One region of the Arthrobacter sp. 2MCAF15 genome, then DNA from elsewhere that is predicted to be linked to it. Evidence: riboswitches for the same ligand, from Rfam matches in the RefSeq annotation. Region 1 holds a riboswitch; each other region holds the start of a gene.

Region 1 (6,004 bases):
AACTGGGCCAGCATCTGCTCGCCGGCAGTTCCGCCGTGTCCGGGGCCGTCGTCTTGTCCACCTGCAGCCGCTTCGAGATTTACTGCGAGGTGGCGTCCGGGGACCTTGTAGCTGCCGCCTGTTCCGAGGCCCTGGGTACGGTCCGCCTCTGCGCGAGCCTGCCCGCGGCGCGGCTTGCGTGCCTGTTCGAGCACTTCACCGGGGCGTCGGCGGCGGAACATCTCTTCGCCGTTGCAGCCGGCCTGGATTCCGTCGTGGTGGGCGAGCGCCAAGTCGCGGGCCAGGTCCGGCGCGCCCTGGCTGAAGCACAGGCTGCGGGTACTGCGGGCGGGCTTCTGGTCCGGCTTTTTCAGGAGGCGTCCCGCACCGGCAGGGCTGTGGGGGCCCGGGCCGCGCTCGGCAGCGCCAGCAGGTCCATAGCATCTGTGGCCCTTGATTTGGCCACCGCCGGAGGAGCACAGCCGTCCCTGGCAGATGCGTCCGTGGTCCTCTTTGGCACCGGCTCCTACGCCGCGTGCGTGGCGGAGATTCTCAGGAGCAAACGATGCCCCACCATTTCCGTCTTCTCCCAATCCGGCCGGGCGGAGGCGTTTGTGGCAAGCCGGGGTGGCACGCCGCTGACGGACCGGGAGCTGCCCGCCGCCGTTGCGCGGGCAGAAATCATCATCGGCTGCAGCGGCACGGAGAAGCGCATCCGGGCAGCCCAACTGGCGGATTGGCGGGATGGCACCGCCCATCCCCTCACCGTCATCGACCTCGCTCCCAGCCATGACTTCGACCCCGGCGTGGCGGATCTGCCGGGCGTTGAGCTGATCACCCTGGACTCTGTTGGATCCGCCGCTCCCCCGGCGGACGCCGAGGCGCTCCGCCTCGCCCGCGCCATGGTCCGGCAGGCGGCGCACCGCTTCGAAAAGCGAGAGGAACTGCGTGCAGCCGACGCCGCAATCGTGGCCCTGCGCCGGCACGTCCACCAGGTCCTCGAAGCTGAAATGGAGCGCGCCCTGCGGCAACACGGCAGCGCCGCCCAGGCTGAGGATGTGAACCTGGCGATGCGCCGAATGGTCCGCCGGCTGCTTCACCTTCCAACAGTCCGCGCGCGGGAACTGGCCGCGGACGGCCGGCAGCACGACTACGCGGCCGCACTGGAGGCCCTGTTCGGCCTAAGTGTCCAGCCCGCCGGCGCCCGCACCTTGCCTCCCCTGGCGCGTGTGGCGGCGGATCCGCGTGCTTCGTAGCCCTGGTCCGTAATAATCCGCTTCACAATCGCCGGCGCCTTTTCCCCGGCTGCACTGATGTCCTACGCTCGATGCAGGTCACGAGTGCCAGCGCTAAACCCCGGTTTGCTGGCCGGCAACCCTCCTTTCGCGGTGGGGTGCCCCGGGTGACGACCTGGCCGGTCCGGAACGGACCCGGCAAGCGCGGATTCCCACCATGTGGGGTCCTGGTCGAGTGAGGTCCCATGACAACTGCCATTTTCCCCGCAGCCCCCGAATTCCACGCCGGCTCAGACGCTGCGCGCCCTGACGGACGGCGTGCCGTCGCGGCCCGGCCGCTGGCCGCCGTCACCGGGGCCGAAATCCAGGCCCCGCTGATCACAGGCGGCTACGCCCGCTACGCCAACCTCGACTACGGCGCCTCCGCACCGGCCCTGTCCGTCGTCTCGGCCTACCTGAACGAAATCCTGCCGTACTACGCGAGTGTGCACCGCGGCGCCGGCTACGCATCGCAGATCAGCACCTCCGTCTACGAGAACGCCCGGGACATTGTGCGGGACTTCGTCGGCGGCCGTGCGGACGATTCCGTGATCTTCACGCGCAACACCACCGATTCACTGAACCTGCTGGCCGGCTGCCTGCCGCTGCGCGACGGCCGCCCCGCCGGCGAGGTCCTCTATCTCGACATCGAGCACCACGCCAACCTCCTGCCCTGGCAGAACGTCCCGCACCGCAGCGTCGTGGCCGCTCCCACCCTCGCAGCCACAGTGGACCGCCTCCGGGACGAACTCGCCCGTGGCGGCGTCAGCCTGCTCGCCGTCACCGGCGCCTCGAATGTCACCGGGGAGATCCTGCCAATCCGGACCCTCGCCGCACTGGCGCACGAGTACGGCGCCAGAATCGTCGTCGACGCCGCGCAGCTGGCCCCGCACCGGCGGATCGACATCGCAACGGACGACGTCGACTACCTCGCCTTCTCGGGGCACAAGCTGTACGCCCCGTTCGGCGCCGGCGTGCTGGTGGGACGGACGGACTGGCTCGACGCCGGCACCCCGCACCTGGCCGGCGGCGGCGCCGTCCGTGACGCCCGGCTCGACTCCGTCAGCTGGACCACCGGACCGGCCCGGCACGAGGGCGGCTCGCCGAACGTCCTGGGTGCCGCCGCCCTGGCCCGCGCCACCCAGGTCATCGCGGCACTGGACCCGGAGCAGTGGCAGGCCCACGAGGACGCCATCCGGTCCTTCCTGGTCGAGGGTCTCGAAGACATCGAAGGCGTGACCGTGCACCGGATCTTTGCCGATTCCGAAGCGGGCGATCAGACCGGCACCATCGGCGTCGTGAACTTCTCGGTCGAAGGCTACGACGCCGGGCTGGTGGCCGCCTACCTGTCGGCCGAACACGGCATTGGCCTGCGCGACGGCCGCTTCTGCGCCCACCCGCTGCTCAAGCGGCTCGGCCTGCCCGCCGGCTCCCTGCGCGCGAGCTTCGGCCTCGGCTCACGGCTGGAGGATGCCGAGCGCCTGCTGGCCGGCCTGCAGCAACTGCGGCAAACCGGACTCGGCTGGGACTACGTGGTGGATGCCGGCCGCTGGGTACCGGCCCACGACACCCGCACCTACCCGCACTGGGCGCCGAACACCCCCGGCACCGCCGGTGCCGCCCCCTGCAACCTGGACTAGCCGCGTCGAGCTGGGCGTGTGGACCAGCAGGACGGCGGAATCAGGGCCCGGCGCGGGTACGGTAAATTCGAAAGGTATCCGAATCAACAAGCAGGACCTTTCCGAAGGAGATCGCACGTGCCACGCGGCGAACCCAAGCTGCCCAGCGCATCGAAACTGCACAGCGGACCGAAACTGCACAGCGCATCAAAGCTGCACACCGGTCCCAAACTGCGCGGTGAACGGCGCCAGGAACTCGGCCAGAGCTTCCAGGACGGCGGGGAGCACTATGAGCGTGTCCGCCCCGGTTATCCGCAGGATTCGGCCAACTGGCTGATCCCGGCGGGAGCCAGGGACGCGGCAGACATTGGCGCCGGCACGGGCAAGTTCACCGCGCTGCTTGTCGCCCGGGGACTGCGCACGGTTGCCGTTGACCCCTCCGCCGACATGCTCGGGCAGCTGCGCCGGACCCTGCCGGCTGTCACCGCCGTCGAAGGCCGCGCCGAAGACACCGGACTTGAACCGGAGTCCTTCGACGTGGTCACGGTTGCCCAGGCGTGGCACTGGTGCGACCCCCGTCTGGCCAGTACCGAGATCGCCCGGATCCTGCGGCCGCACGGCGTCCTTGGCCTGGTCTGGAACCAGCTCGACACCGCCGTGCCGTGGGTGCACCGGCTCTCGCGCATCATGCATGCCGGGGACGTCCACAAACCGCACTTCCGGCCGCCCGTGGGCCCTGAGTTCACGGGCCTGGAGAGCCATCTGACCCGATGGGAGGATCCGGTCACCACGGAGGACATCCAGGAGCTGACCAAGTCCCGCAGCTACTACCTCGCGGCATCGGAGCCGACCCGGGCCAAAGTCATGGCCAACCTCGACTGGTACCTGCACCAGCACTTGGGCCACTCCCCCGGCGACGTCCTCAAACTCCCCTACCTGACCCAGACGTGGCGGGCGACGCGGACCTGACGCCCGGATTGCATGCAGGGCCTGCTGGGCCTATTGTTTCGGTATGCCTAATAATTACTTGTAGGCATCCGTAACTTTGATGCCGGCCCCAGCCGGTGCCGATCATCGCGTCAACGCCGACGCACCAACCACAGGAGCAGGCAGTGCTGGACGTCAAGGGACACGAACAACCGCCGCAGGACGCACGCACCTACAAACATCCGGGTGCCCGCAGGGCGCTGATCGGACTGTTGGGGCCGGCATTCGTGGCGTCTATCGCCTACGTGGACCCTGGCAACGTGGCCGCCAACCTGACCGCCGGCGCGCAGTACGGCTACCTGCTGGTGTGGGTCCTGGTGGCCGCCAACATCATGGCCGTACTGGTCCAGTACCAGTCCGCCAAGCTCGGTATCGTCACGGGCAAGAGCCTCCCGGAGATCCTGGGCGAGCGGCTCAAACCGCTCGCCCGCCGCGCCTTTTGGCTGCAGGCCGAAATCGTGGCAGCCGCCACCGACCTCGCCGAAGTGGTGGGCGGGGCAATCGCCCTGAACCTGCTTTTCGGGCTTCCCCTCCCGCTTGGCGCCGTGATTGTGGGCGCGGTGTCGATGCTCCTGCTCGCGGTGCAGGCCCGGGAAAAACAGCGGCCCTTCGAATTCATCATCATGTTCCTGCTCGGCATCATCACCATCGGCTTCCTGGCCGGTCTGTTCATCAGCCCGCCTGATCCGGGGGCAGCCCTGGCCGGCCTCGTGCCCGGCTTCCAGGGCCCGGACACCGTCCTGCTGGCCGCCAGCATGCTCGGCGCTACCGTGATGCCGCACGCCATCTACGTCCACTCGGCGCTGTCCCGCGACCGGCACCGGCCGGACCAACACCTGCATGTCCCCCCGTCGGCCATCGCCCGCCTGGTCCGGGCCACACGGCTCGACGTCGTGGCCGCGCTGGCCATCGCCGGAGTGGTCAACATCGGCATGCTGCTCCTTGCCGCCTCCACCCTCGGGGGCGAGGACGGCACGGACACGATCGAGGGCGCGCACGCCGCCATCACCGCCAATCTGGGCCCCATCGTCGGGGTGGTCTTCGCGGTCGGGCTCCTCGCGTCCGGCCTGGCATCCACCTCCGTGGGCTGCTACGCAGGCGGAACCATTATGCAGGGCCTGCTCAAGATCCGGATCCCCGTCATGGCCCGCCGCGTCGTGACCCTGATTCCGGCCGTTGTCCTGCTGGCCGTCGGCTTCGACCCCACGTGGGCGCTCGTCCTAAGCCAGGTGGTCCTCAGCTTCGGGATTCCCTTTGTCCTGGTCCCGCTCGTTGTATTGACCAGCAACAAGGCCCTGATGGGCCAGTTTGCCGACGGCATGGCCCTGCGAATCGCAGCCATCATCAGCGTCGTGCTCGTCGTGGCACTTAATCTGGTCCTGCTGTGGCTCACGTTCGCAGGGAAGAGCTGACGGTAGGCTTAGGTCTGTGAAGACCAGTACGCCCTCCTCCTCGATCGAGGACTACGTCAAGGTCATCTATTCCTTCACCGAGTGGCAGCGGAAGCCCATCACTTCCTCGCAATTGGCGCAGCGCCTTGGCGTCGCCAACTCCTCGGTCTCGGAAATGGTCCGCAAGCTCAAGGACCAAGGCCTCGTAGACCACAAGCCCTACAGCGCCGTCACTCTCACCAGCGACGGCGTCCGGCTCGCCCTGTCCATGGTCCGGCGGCACCGGCTGATCGAGACGTTCCTCGTCCGGGAGCTCGGGTACCGCTGGGACGAGGTCCATGACGAAGCCGAGCTCCTGGAGCATGCCGTCTCCGACACGTTCATTGAACGGATGGCGGCCAAGCTGGGGAACCCTACCCGGGACCCGCACGGCGATCCCATCCCGGCCGCTGACGGCTCCGTCCTGGTGCCGGCCGCCCACCGCCTGAGCGACCTCGATGACGGCCATACCGGCCGGATCACCCGGATCAGCGACGAAAACCCGGAGCTCCTGCGCTACCTCGCGGCCGAGGACATCGTCCTGGACGCCGAAGTGGAAGTGGTGGGCCGCCGGCCCTTCGGCGGCCCCATGGTGGTACGGATCGGTTCCGCCGCGGCACCGCGCGAATTCGATTTCGCCGAGGAAGTCGCCTCCGCACTCTGGGTCCACAGTGATGCCGCGCACTCGGGCTGCAGTGTCCCCGCCCTTGATTGA
Region 2 (6,004 bases), on a different contig from region 1:
GAACTCGCGCCCATCTACACCCGGATCGGCAACCCCACCCAGGATGCCGTCGAACAGCGCGTGGCCAGCCTTGAGGGCGGCCTCGCGGCCCTGCTGCTCAGCTCCGGGCAGGCCGCCGAGACGTTTGCGATCCTCAACATCGCCGAGGCCGGGGACCACGTGGTGGCCAGCCCCAGCCTCTACGGCGGAACCTACAACCTGCTCGCCCACACGCTGAAGAAGTTCGGCATCTCCGTGACCTTTGTGGAGGACCCGGACAACCTGGACCACTGGCGGGACGCCGTCCAGCCCAACACCAAGCTGTTCTTTGGCGAAGTGGTCTCCAACCCGCGCCAGGACGTGCTGGACATCGAAGGCGTGTCCGGGGTGGCCCACGAGGCCGGCGTGCCCCTGATCGTCGACAACACACTCTCCACCCCGTACCTCATCCGTCCGATCGAGTGGGGCGCGGACATAGTGGTCCACTCCGCCACCAAGTACCTGGGCGGCCACGGCGCCGCGATCGCCGGGGTGATCGTGGATTCCGGCAAGTTCGACTTCGGCAAGGACCCCGCCCGGTTCCCGGGCTTCAACACGCCGGACCCCACCTACAACGGCCTGGTCTACGCCCGGGACCTCGGTGCGGACGGCGCACTGGGCGCCAACCTCTCCTACATCCTCAAGGCCCGCGTGCAGCTCCTGCGCGACCTCGGCTCTGCCGTGTCCCCGTTCAACGCTTTCCTCATTGCCCAGGGCATCGAAACGCTGAGCCTGCGCGTCGAACGGCACGTGGCCAACGCCACCAAGGTGGCGCAGTGGCTGGAGGCAAGGGACGACGTCGAATCGGTCGCCTACGCGGGGCTGCCGTCCAGCCCCTGGTATGAGCGTGGCCGCAAGTACGGGCCCAAGGGGACCGGCGCCGTCGTCGCCTTCAACCTCGCCGGGGGAGCGGATGCCGGCAAGCGGTTCGTCGATGCCCTCGAGCTGCACTCCCATGTCGCGAACATCGGCGATGTCCGCTCCCTGGTGATCCACCCGGCGTCCACCACGCACAGCCAGCTCTCGCCCGAGCAGCAGGAGATCGCCGGGGTCAATCCCGGGCTGGTGCGGCTCTCGGTGGGCCTGGAACACATCGATGACATCCTCGCGGACCTCGACGCCGGATTCCGCGCCGCCAAGGGCGCCTGACCGGGCGCTTTGGTAGCCGCCGGCCCCGAGTTCGCCGGAACCCGTCGCAGTCGCCGTAACCTTCCGGCGACTGGGCAGGCTTCCGGCGAACTCGGCGGGCTGGATCGACGTGGGCCTGGATCGATGTGGGGCTTGATCGACGTGGGAACCGCCGGGCTGTCACACGGGAGTCACAATCTTCGTCATTTCCGCACCCCGTTTCGTAGACTCGTACCAGGTCATGAGTGCCAGTGACAGCCCCGGCTTGCTGGCCGGCAACCCTCCATTTGCGGCGGGGTGCCCCGGGTGAAGACCTGGCCTGCCGGTCAGCTGACGGCAGGCAAGCGCGAAGATAGGTCCTCATTATGACGATTGCCGTCACCCGCAGTGGTGAATCCGTAACCCAGCCATCCCCGAACCCTGTTGCCGCCGCAGCGGCCTTGGATAGAACGCCGGAAGACAGGCCGGAAAGCAGGCCGATCCACGCTGCTTCCCCTGTGCCGGACGGCACGGTCCAGGATGGCACGGTTCAGGACGGCACAGTCCAGTACGTCAGGATCGGTGACCTGCAGCTTGAATCCGGGATCCTGCTGCCGGATGTGGTCCTCGGCTTCGAGACGTGGGGGACCCTGAACGCGGACGCCTCCAACGCCGTCCTCATTGAACATGCCCTGACCGGCGACACCCACGTGACCCGCGGCGCCAGCGAGGAGCCCGGCTGGTGGGAGCAGCTCGCCGGACCCGGGGCTCCCGTGGACACGGAGAAGTACTTCGTCGTTTCGGTCAACATCCTGGGCGGCTGTTACGGTTCCACCGGCCCCTCCACCCCGGCGCCCGACGGGCGCCCGTGGGGATCGCGGTTTCCGCTCGTCACGTTGCGGGACACCACCGCCGCCGAGGCCCGGCTGGCCGACGCCCTGGGCATCGGAAGCTGGTATGCCGTGGTGGGCGGCTCGCTCGGCGGCGCCCGCGCCCTTGAATGGGCCGTCACCTACCCGGACCGGGTCCGCCGCTGCGCCGTGATTTCCGTCGGCCCCAGCAGCACCGCCGAACAGATTGCCTTTGCGCAGGCCCAGACCCTGGCCATCCGGCAGGACCCCCATTTCAACGGCGGGAACTACTACGGCGGCCCGGAGCCCGAAGCGGGGCTGGCCCTCGCCCGCCGCATCGCCCACATCACCTACCGCTCCGCGGCCGAACTGGACGGCAGGTTTGGCCGGAACCCGCAGGCGCCCGAGGCGCCGCTGGAAGCCGGATCGCTGGCCGGACGCGGGCGCTATCAGGTGGAAAGCTACCTGGACCACCAGGGCAGCAAGCTGGTCCGGCGCTTTGACGCCAACAGCTACATCGCCATTACCGAGGCGCTCATGAGCCACGATGTGTGCCGGGGGCGCGGAAGCCTGCCGGAGGCGCTTGCCCCGGCCACCGCCGAGTTCCTGGTGGCGGCCGTGGACTCGGACCGGTTGTACTTCCCGGCCCAGACCCGCGAACTGGCCGATGCCCTGCCGGGCGGTGCGGAACTGCACATGATTCAGGCTCCGATCGGCCACGACGGCTTCCTGACCGAGATCGGGCAGCTTGGCGGCCAGCTGCGGGAGACCTTCTTCGGCCACTAGGCGTCGCGTTCCTGTGCATTTTTGCAGATGCTCTCTGCACTAATGGTCGTTGTGGCTCAGTGCCCGCGGACCCATACTCGTTGAGAATAACGCTGTGTGTGCTAACTCACACAAATTTTCAGCCCAATGGTCCACGGGGTGTCGAAGGCGACACCGAAGGAGTTCTCATGAGCACGGAAAACGCCGCCGCAACGCGCGCAGACGAGCCAGACGTCAAGACGTCCGGCCTGAAGAAGGTGGTGGCGGCCTCGATGGCCGGCACCGTGGTGGAATGGTACGAATTCTTCCTCTACGCATCCGCGGCCACGCTGGTCTTCGGCAAAACGTTCTTCCCCAATTCAGGCACGGAACTGGACGGCATCCTCGCGGCGTTCCTGACCTACGCCGTCGGCTTCGTCGCCCGCCCGATCGGCGGGATTGTGTTCGGCCACTTTGGCGACAAGTTCGGCCGCAAGCAGCTGCTCCAACTCAGCATCATCCTGGTGGGCGTGTCCACCTTCCTGATGGGCTGCCTCCCCACCTTCGCTCAGATCGGCTACTGGGCCCCGGCGCTGCTGGTGTTCCTGCGCTTCGCCCAGGGCTTCGCCGTCGGCGGTGAATGGGGCGGCGCCGTCCTGCTCGTCGCGGAGCACAGCCCGAGCAAGTCCCGTGGCTTCTGGGCCAGCTGGCCGCAGTCAGCCGTCCCGCTCGGCAACCTCTTCGCCACCGCCGTGCTGTTCATCCTGTCCTCCGTGCTGTCCTCCGCGGACTTCCTCGGCTGGGGCTGGCGGGTCGCCTTCTGGCTCTCGGCCGTGATTGTCCTGATCGGTTACTACATCCGCACCAAGGTCAGCGACGCCCCGATCTTCCTCGAAGCACGCAAGGAGGTTGAGGCCGGCCACAAGGGCTACGGCGTTGCCGAAGTCTTCCGCCGCTACCCCCGCGGCGTGTTCACCGCCATGGGCCTGCGCTTCGCGGAAAACATCCTGTACTACCTCGTGGTCACTTTCTCCATCACTTACCTCAAGACGGTGGTCCACGCCGACACCTCCCGGATCCTGCTGCTCCTGCTGGTGGCGCATGTGGTCCACTTCTCCGTGGTGCCCATGGTCGGCAGGCTCTCGGACAGCCTGGGCCGCAAGCCGGTCTACATGGCCGGCGCCGTTCTCGGTGCGACCTGGGGCTTCTTCGCCTTCCCGATGATGGACACCGGCAACGATTTCATCATCCTCGCCGCGGTCGTCATCGGCCTGCTCTTCCACGCCCTGATGTACGCCGGCCAGCCGGCCATCATGGCCGAGATGTTCCCGACCCGCATGCGGTATTCCGGTGTTTCCCTTGGCTACCAGGTGACTTCGATCGTGGCCGGTTCGCTGGCGCCGATCATCGCCGTCGCCCTGCTGGGCCAGTTCAAGTCCTCGGTCCCGGTAGCCATCTACCTCATGATCGCCTGCGCGATTACCGCCGTCGCCGTGTTCTTCCTCAAGGAGACCCGCGGCATTTCGCTCCACGACGTCGACGCCGCCGACGCCCGGGGCACCGCAGACCTCCTCGCCGCCGGCAAGCGGTAGTTCCGCCCGAGGAGACCCCGCCAGGAATAACCGCAGTGGGGGAGGCTGCCCGGGTCCGCGCACCGCGCGGACCCGGGCAGCCTGCGTTTAACGACCCGGGCAGCCTGCGTTTACGCGAGCTCAGGCGGACAGCACGTCCTGCCGCTCCCGGATTTCGCCGCGTATCGCCTCGAGCACGGCGCGGACCGGGGCCGAGCGCAGGGACTCGGGCCGGGCGACCGCCCAGATCGGCAGCTGGCGCTGGAAATCGTCCGGCAGGACGGGCAGGAAACCGGACCTGCCCGCCACGAGGAAATTGGGCAGCAGTCCTATACCGGCTCCCCGCCGTACCGCCTCGAGCTGGGCGAAGACGCTGGTGGCTTGGAAACTGGACCGCGGCACGGGCAGCTGCGTGGAGCGGTGGCCCAGCTCCGCGACCTGCAGCGCCGATTCCACGTACGAGACAAACCCGTGCTGCCGGACGTCGTCGAGCGTTGCCGGAAGCCCGTGCTCCTGCGCGTAGCCGAGGCTGGCATACAGCCGGAGGAAATAGTTGCTCAGGAAGATGGCCCGGGCATTGGTGGTCTCCATGTTGCCCACCACCACTTCCAGGTCCACGCCGGAGCGGTTCTGGCTGACCTTGCGCGTGGCGCTGAGCAACTCCACGTTGAGCATGGGGTTCGCCCGCTGCAGCCGGACGAGGGCCGGGGCCAGGAATTCGGCGCCAAAGCCGTCCGGGGTGCTGATCCGGACCAGGCCGGACACCACATCGCCGGACCGGGCAATGCTGCTGGACAGGGCGCCCAGCGTGCCCTCGATGGCCTCGGCCGCGGCGACGGCCTGGCTGCCGAGCTCGGTCAGCTCCCAGCCATGCGGGCTGCGTTCCAGCGTCCGGCCGCCGAGCTGCTTGTCCAGGGCCAGGACGCGGCGGGAAATGGTGGTGTGAGTGGTCCCGAGCGTCTCGGCCACCGCGTTGAACCGGCCCAGCCGGGCCACCGTCAGCAGGATCAGCAGGTCATCGGGGCTCGGAAGCCGACGCAAGTCCACTTGTGGTCCCTCCTCAGCGGGTCTGTCGTCAACGGATACGGAAGCCCACGCCGCCTGTGTGCATTCATGCACATACCCTCTGTGATTTTTTGCCTTGATTGCACTCTAGCAGGATGTGATGGTGGACACAGAGGGTCTCGGCTTTCACGCCGCAGCGCACCGCAACCACCAAGCAAAGGAGCTTAGGCCATGGCAGTTATCGCCTGGATCGGACTGGGAAACATGGGCGGGTCCATGTCGGTCAACCTCGCGCAGGCCGGACACGAGGTCCGCGGCTTCGACCTCAACGCCGCAGCCGTTGCCGCCGCCGAGGCCGGGGGAGTCAGGGCCGCCGGCAGCATCGCCGAGGCCGTCGCCGGTGCCGACGTCGTCTTCACCATGCTGCCCAAGGGCGAGCACGCCCGCGCTGTGTACCTCGGCGAGGACGGCGTCCTGTCCCACGCGGACACCAAAACCTTGCTGGTGGATTCCTCCACCATCGATATTGCCTCCGCCCAGGCCCTGCACGACGCCGCCGCTGCCGCCGGCTTCCGCTTTGTCGATGCGCCCGTCTCCGGCGGGATGAGCGGCGCGAAGGCCGCCACCTTGACGTTCATGGTCGGCGGCGAGGCCGGCGCCGTCGCCGATGCCACCGAATACATCCGCCCCATGGCGGCGAACATCATT
Region 3 (6,004 bases), on a different contig from region 1:
ATTTTCTTTTTTGGGCCCGACTTTGCGGGGCTAAACGACGACGGCGGCGGGCCCCCTCGCAAGGGAACCCGCCGCCGTCGTGCGCCGCTACCACCCACCCGTTGCGCTATCACTTAGGGCTGTTCTGAAGCACTCAAACGACCCTAAGTGATAGGGCAACAGCTCTTAGGAGCGGAACAGCCCGCTGTAGGCATTGAGGGCGATCTGTCCGCCCAGGTGGGCATAAAGAACGTTGCTGCCTGCCGGAATCTCCCGGCTTTTCACGAGGTCGATCAGCCCGGCCAGGGACTTGCCCTCGTAGACGGGGTCGGTGATCATGGCCTCGAGCGAGGCGCCCAGGCGGATGGCTTCCAGGGTGGAATCCACCGGGATTCCGTAGAGGTCCCCGGCCCAGCCCTCCATGACGTTGATTTCGTCGTCGCGGAGTTCCCTGCCCACGCCGATCAGCTCGGCCGTGTTCCGGGCAATGCGTTCAACCTGGTCGTGGGTCTTCGCCAGGGTGGCCGAGGCATCGATGCCGATCACGCGGCGCGGTTTGTCCTGGCCGGCAAAACCGGCGATCATTCCGGCGTGGGTGGACCCGGTGACGGTGCAGACCACGATCGTGTCGAAGAAGATGCCAAGTTCCCGCTCCTGCTCTTGCACCTCGTAGGCCCAGTTGGCGAAGCCCAGTCCGCCGAGCCGGTGGTCGGAGCCGCCCGCGGGGATCGCGTACGGCTTCCCGCCGGCGGCCTTGACCTCCTCGATCGCGTTCTCCCAACTGCTGCGGATGCCGATGTCAAAGCCCGCGCTGTCCAGCCGGACATCGGCACCCATGATGCGCGAGAGCAGGATGTTGCCCACGCGGTCGGACAGCGGGTCCGGCCAGTCGACCCAGTTTTCCTGGACCAGGCGGGCCTTGAGGCCGAGTTTCGCCGCCACCGCGGCGACCTGGCGGGTGTGGTTGGACTGGTAGCCACCAATGGAGACCAGGGTGTCCGCGCCCTGCGCCAGGGCTTCCGGGACGAAGTACTCCAGCTTGCGGGTCTTGTTGCCGCCAAACGCGAGGCCGCTGTTGACGTCCTCCCGTTTCGCCCAGATCTTCGCGCCGCCCAGGTGCGCGCTGAGCCGCGGCAGCGGGTGGACGGGGCTCGGCCCGAACATCAGGGGGTAGCGCTCAAAATCGGTGATGGCCATCGACAGTCCTTCGCTCGCGGTGGGAACGGCTTTCTGAAAGTGCAGAATGCAATATATTGCATTCTCCGACATCGGCTCCGGAAGGACAAGGGCGATATACGATATGTTGCATGCCCGTACCCCCGTTCTCCGGAGTCCATAAGCGGCCGCTGCTGCGGGACAACGTCTTTGACTCGATCCGGAACGCGATTGTGGACGGCACCTTCGAGCCCGGCGAACGGCTGAAAGACACAGAGCTGGAGGCCTGGCTGGGCGTAAGCCGGACACCGATCCGGGAGGCGCTGCTGCGGCTGGAACGGGCAGGCCTGGTCATCGCGTTGCCCGGCAAGGCGACCATCGTGGCCCCCTATGACCAGGCATCCACCCTCAGCACGCAACAGGTGGTGGCCGGGCTGCACGAACTGGCCGCACGCCTGGCCGTCCCAGTCCTGGCCAAGGAACACCTCGACGCGATGACCCAGGCCAACGCGCGGTTCGAACGGGCCCTCCGGGACGCCGACGTGGAGTCGGCGCTCGAGGCCGATGACGATTTCCACGCCGTCTTTGTCACGGCCGGCGGCAACCTCGTGCTCCAGGAACTCCTGGAACAGACCACCCCCGTCCTGCGCCGCGTGGAGCGGATGCGCTTCGGATCCTTTGCCGCCCGGGAATCGGTGGCGCAGCACGCAGAAATCATCCGGCTCGCCCGCCTGGGTGACACCGAAGCCGCCGCCAGGGCCTGCCGGGAGAACTGGCTGTCGCTGCGTTTCACGTCCGCAGAGTAGCCCGGCATAGGAACTTAACTGCGACGGCGGCGGGCCGCCCCGTCCAGGGTGGCCCGCCGCCGTCGTAAGCCCGTCAGTGAGGCGCTAGTCGTTGATGAGGTCGTTGACCACGATCGTCTGGTCGCGGTCCGGGCCGACGCCGATCGCGGAGAACCGGGTGCCGGAGAGCTTCTCCAGGGCCAGGACGTAGTTCCGGGCATTTTCCGGCAGGTCCTCCAGGGTGCGGGCACCGGTGATGTCCTCGGTCCAGCCGTCGAAGAACTCGAAGATCGGCTTGGCGTGGTGGAACTCGGTCTGGGTCATGGGCATTTCGTCGTGCCGCACGCCGTCGACGTCGTAGGCCACGCAGACCGGGATCTGCTCGATGCCGGTGAGGACGTCCAGCTTGGTGACGAAGTAGTCCGTGAAGCCGTTGACGCGGGAGGCGTGGCGGGCCAGGACGGCGTCGTACCAGCCGCAGCGGCGGGGACGGCCGGTGTTGACGCCGAATTCGCCGCCGGTCTTCTGCAGGTACATGCCCATCTCATCGAACAGTTCCGTGGGGAACGGCCCGGCGCCCACACGGGTGGTGTACGCCTTGATGATGCCGATGGAGCGGGAGATCCGGGTAGGGCCGATGCCCGAGCCCACGGAGGCGCCGCCGGCGGTCGGGTTCGAGGACGTCACGAAGGGGTAGGTGCCGTGGTCGACGTCCAGGAAGGTGGCCTGGCCGCCCTCCATGAGGACCACCTTGCCCTCGTCCAGGGCGGTGTTCAGCACGTAGGTGCTGTCGATGACCAGCGGGCGCAGACGCTCGGCGAAGGACAGGAAGTACTCCACGATCTCGTCCACCTCGATGTCGCGGCGGTTGTAGACCTTGACCAGCAGCTCGTTCTTTTGGCGCAGCGAGCCCTCCACCTTCTGGCGCAGGATCGAGGCGTCGAAGACGTCCTGGACGCGGATGCCCAGGCGGGCCACCTTGTCCATGTAGGCCGGGCCGATGCCGCGTCCGGTGGTGCCGATGGCGCGGCTGCCGAGGAACCGCTCGGTGACCTTGTCCAGGACCTGGTGGTAGGGCGCCACAAGGTGAGCGTTGGCGGAGACGCGCAGCTTGGAGGTGTCCGCGCCGCGGGCTTCCAGTCCGTCGATCTCCTGGAACAGGGCTTCCAGGTTCACCACGCAGCCGTTGCCGATGATCGGAATCGCGTTCGGGCTCAGGATGCCGGCCGGAAGGAGCTTGAGCTCATACTTCTCACCGCCTACGACGACGGTGTGCCCGGCGTTGTTGCCGCCGTTGGGCTTGACGACGTAGTCAACGCGGCCACCAAGCAGGTCAGTGGCCTTACCTTTGCCTTCGTCGCCCCATTGGGCTCCGACGATCACGATTGCTGGCATGGGATCCTCCCCCATTCGTTCGGGCCGAGCTCTGGTTGATGCACCAGGTGATCACCGCAGCTCAGCGCCGTTCATGAGAATGCCCCGAATCTACCGCTGTGCTCTTTACCAACGCCAGAGTTCCGGGGCTCTTACCACCCAAGTTTAGCCGAAATCGGTGGCCCGTATCGTTTTGGGTCCTTGTGTGGACGCGGCGGCTAGCCCGCGGTGAACGCCAAGGCGGCTTCCGCGAGCGATGGCCACGCCCCCGCCGACGCCGCCGGCACTTCCACCCAGTCCTTGAAGGGCCGGCCCATGCCAGAGGGATCGAAGAGCCGCGCGCCCGGGAGTTCGAGGGCGCCGGTGTGATACGGCGAATCCCTGCCCAGCTTGAAGGCCATCGCGTCTCCGTTGAGGCAGGCCATGGCCTTCTTGTTGACCATCAGGGCCCGGGCGCCAAAGGTCTGGCCCAGGGCTACTCCCGCGCCGGCCAGGTCTGCGGCCACGCCTTCGAAGGCGTCGACGGCGGCAGCGGAGGATTCGTTCTTCTTCATAGCTGCATCATCCACCCAGGTCGCGGCCGACACATAGAGGGCATGACTTGCGGGCGCCACTTGCAAGAGCAGCCGGTGTGGAATTGAGTGGGAGTAACCATCCCGAGCGGCCGAGGGACCTGGACCGTTGACGCCGCAGCAACCCTGCCGGACACGGCCCGCTTCGCCGCGGCAGCCGTGGCCGGCAACGGTGCTACCGCCAGGACCGATGGAAAGGAAAGAGCGCAATGTCCCAGAACGCCATCTCCCCGAGAACCGTTACCCGGAGCGCTGTTACCCCGAACGCCGACCGCATCCGCGTCACCCATGCCGGTTCGTTGCCCCGCACCACCGAGCTGATCGCGGCGAACGAGGCCAAGGAGACCGACGGCATCTCGCCCGAATTCCTGGACCTGCTCGAAACCTCGGTGGTGGATGTCGTCCAGCGCCAGAAGGATCTGGGGATCGACATCCCCAACGACGGCGAGTACGGGCATACGATGTCCAGCTCCGTGGACTACGGCGCCTGGTGGAACTACTCGTTCTCCCGGCTCGGCGGCCTGCAACCGACCGACGTGGACCGCTGGGCCGACGCCAAGGTGCACCGTTCCTCACCGGGCCACATCGTCCTGACGTCCTTCCCCGACCGCCGGGACCGGCAGAAGTTCGATGAAGCCTACAACGACCCCTCCTCCGGGATCCTGGCCCACCGCAAGGCCGTCACCCAGCCGAAGATCGCGGGACCGCTGACGTACACGGGCCAGGCGCTCGTGGCCTCGGACATCGCCAACCTGAAGACCGGCCTGGCCGCGGCTGGCCTCGCCGAGGGGTTCGTCGCCTCCCTCTCCCCCGGGTCGTGCGCCCGCGTGGCCAACGAGTACTACCGGAGCGACGAGGAACTCCTCTACGCCTGCGCCGACGCCATGCGGGAGGAGTACAGGGCCATCATCGACGCCGGCCTGACGGTCCAGCTCGACGACCCGTCCCTGGCCGAGAGCTGGGACCAGATCAACCCCGAGCCGAGCCTGGCGGACTACCTGAAGTTCATCCAGCTCCGGGTCGAGGCAACGAACTGGGCCCTGCGCGACCTCCCGCAGGAGCAGATCCGGCTGCATGTCTGCTGGGGCTCCTGGCACGGTCCCCACACCACCGACATCCCGTTCGCGGACATCGTCGGCTCGGTCCTGCAGATCAATGCCGGCAGCTACTCCTTCGAGGCCGCCAACGTCCGGCACGAGCACGAGTGGCGGGTCTGGGAAGACACGACGCTTCCCGAGGGGAAGGCAATCGTCCCCGGCGTCGTTTCGCACGCCACCAACGTCGTGGAACACCCGGACCTCGTGGCCGACCGGATCGTGCGGTTCGCGGACCTCGTGGGGCGGGAAAATGTGATTGCCTCCACAGATTGCGGGCTGGGCGGCCGGGTGCACCCGCAAATCGCCTACGCCAAGCTGGAGGCCCTAGGGGAAGGGGCCCGCCGCGCCACCAAGCGGCTCTGGTAGCAGCACCGGACGGCAGGCCGGACCCGGCGCTGCATTTCGCGGGGCTTGATAGACTGATAAGGATCGACCAGGAATCGGTCCACACCACATTTTCAAACCACACCGTTGCTCAGCATGCCCTTAATCAGGCGTCTCCGCGGTGGTGTGGCAGCTTTGCCAATCCCGCAGGAGACCCAGCACCATATGACAGCCCTGGCCACCGAAAATTTCCGCGAAGAGCTTCTGAGCCGCCGGTACGAACCTAGCGTCGCCCCCGTCAACGAGCTCCTTGACGTCCTCCAGGCAACCAAAGCTGGCACCGCTGTCCCCTACGTGGACCCCATGCACGATGTCGAAGAGTGCCGCATCATCAGCTTGTACTCGAACATCGGCACCGCGGATGCGTCAGGCTTCATCACCGCCGGCGATGACGAGGCGGCCACCCGCATGCTCGGCATCCAGTGGAAGCTGGGCCTGCGCCCCGAATTCGTCATGCCGTGGAACGTCCACCCGTGGCACGTCCCGGGCGAGCCCAACGGCAAGTTCACGCCGGACCAGATTTCCGCGGGCCTCAAGCCGCTGCTGAAGTTCCTGGCCCTCGTGCCACGCGCCTCCGTGATCGTCGCTCACGGCACCGAGGCCAACCGCCTGGCCAACCTGCTGCTCAAGACCGAAGTGCCCATGATCTGGCGCCGCG

The links. A riboswitch is a leader RNA that binds a small molecule or an ion and turns the genes downstream of it on or off. The one in region 1 is predicted to bind S-adenosylmethionine.
Region 2: another riboswitch for S-adenosylmethionine. It lies ahead of metX (homoserine O-acetyltransferase MetX); the one in region 1 lies ahead of AB4089_RS00910 (aminotransferase class V-fold PLP-dependent enzyme).
Region 3: another riboswitch for S-adenosylmethionine. It lies ahead of AB4089_RS04350 (cobalamin-independent methionine synthase II family protein); the one in region 1 lies ahead of AB4089_RS00910 (aminotransferase class V-fold PLP-dependent enzyme).

The regions. Positions count from the first base shown of each region.
Region 1 covers NZ_JBFRGZ010000001.1:203,117-209,120, reverse strand. The annotation lists gene AB4089_RS00915 (glutamyl-tRNA reductase) at 1-1,235, shown strand, start outside; SAM riboswitch class IV at 1,312-1,425, shown strand; gene AB4089_RS00910 (aminotransferase class V-fold PLP-dependent enzyme) at 1,460-2,893, shown strand; gene AB4089_RS00905 (class I SAM-dependent methyltransferase) at 3,068-3,841, shown strand; gene AB4089_RS00900 (Nramp family divalent metal transporter) at 3,985-5,271, shown strand; gene AB4089_RS00895 (metal-dependent transcriptional regulator) at 5,288-6,004, shown strand.
Region 2 covers NZ_JBFRGZ010000008.1:123,674-129,677, forward strand. The annotation lists gene AB4089_RS11060 (bifunctional o-acetylhomoserine/o-acetylserine sulfhydrylase) at 1-1,167, shown strand, start outside; SAM riboswitch class IV at 1,384-1,499, shown strand; gene metX (homoserine O-acetyltransferase MetX) at 1,512-2,762, shown strand; gene AB4089_RS11070 (MFS transporter) at 2,930-4,312, shown strand; gene AB4089_RS11075 (LysR family transcriptional regulator) at 4,433-5,332, opposite strand; gene mmsB (3-hydroxyisobutyrate dehydrogenase) at 5,528-6,004, shown strand, end outside.
Region 3 covers NZ_JBFRGZ010000003.1:144,432-150,435, forward strand. The annotation lists gene AB4089_RS04330 (1-aminocyclopropane-1-carboxylate deaminase) at 166-1,176, opposite strand; gene AB4089_RS04335 (GntR family transcriptional regulator) at 1,287-1,940, shown strand; gene AB4089_RS04340 (adenylosuccinate synthase) at 2,025-3,314, opposite strand; gene AB4089_RS04345 (hypothetical protein) at 3,512-3,847, opposite strand; SAM riboswitch class I at 3,942-4,062, shown strand; gene AB4089_RS04350 (cobalamin-independent methionine synthase II family protein) at 4,075-5,328, shown strand; gene AB4089_RS04355 (uracil-DNA glycosylase) at 5,512-6,004, shown strand, end outside.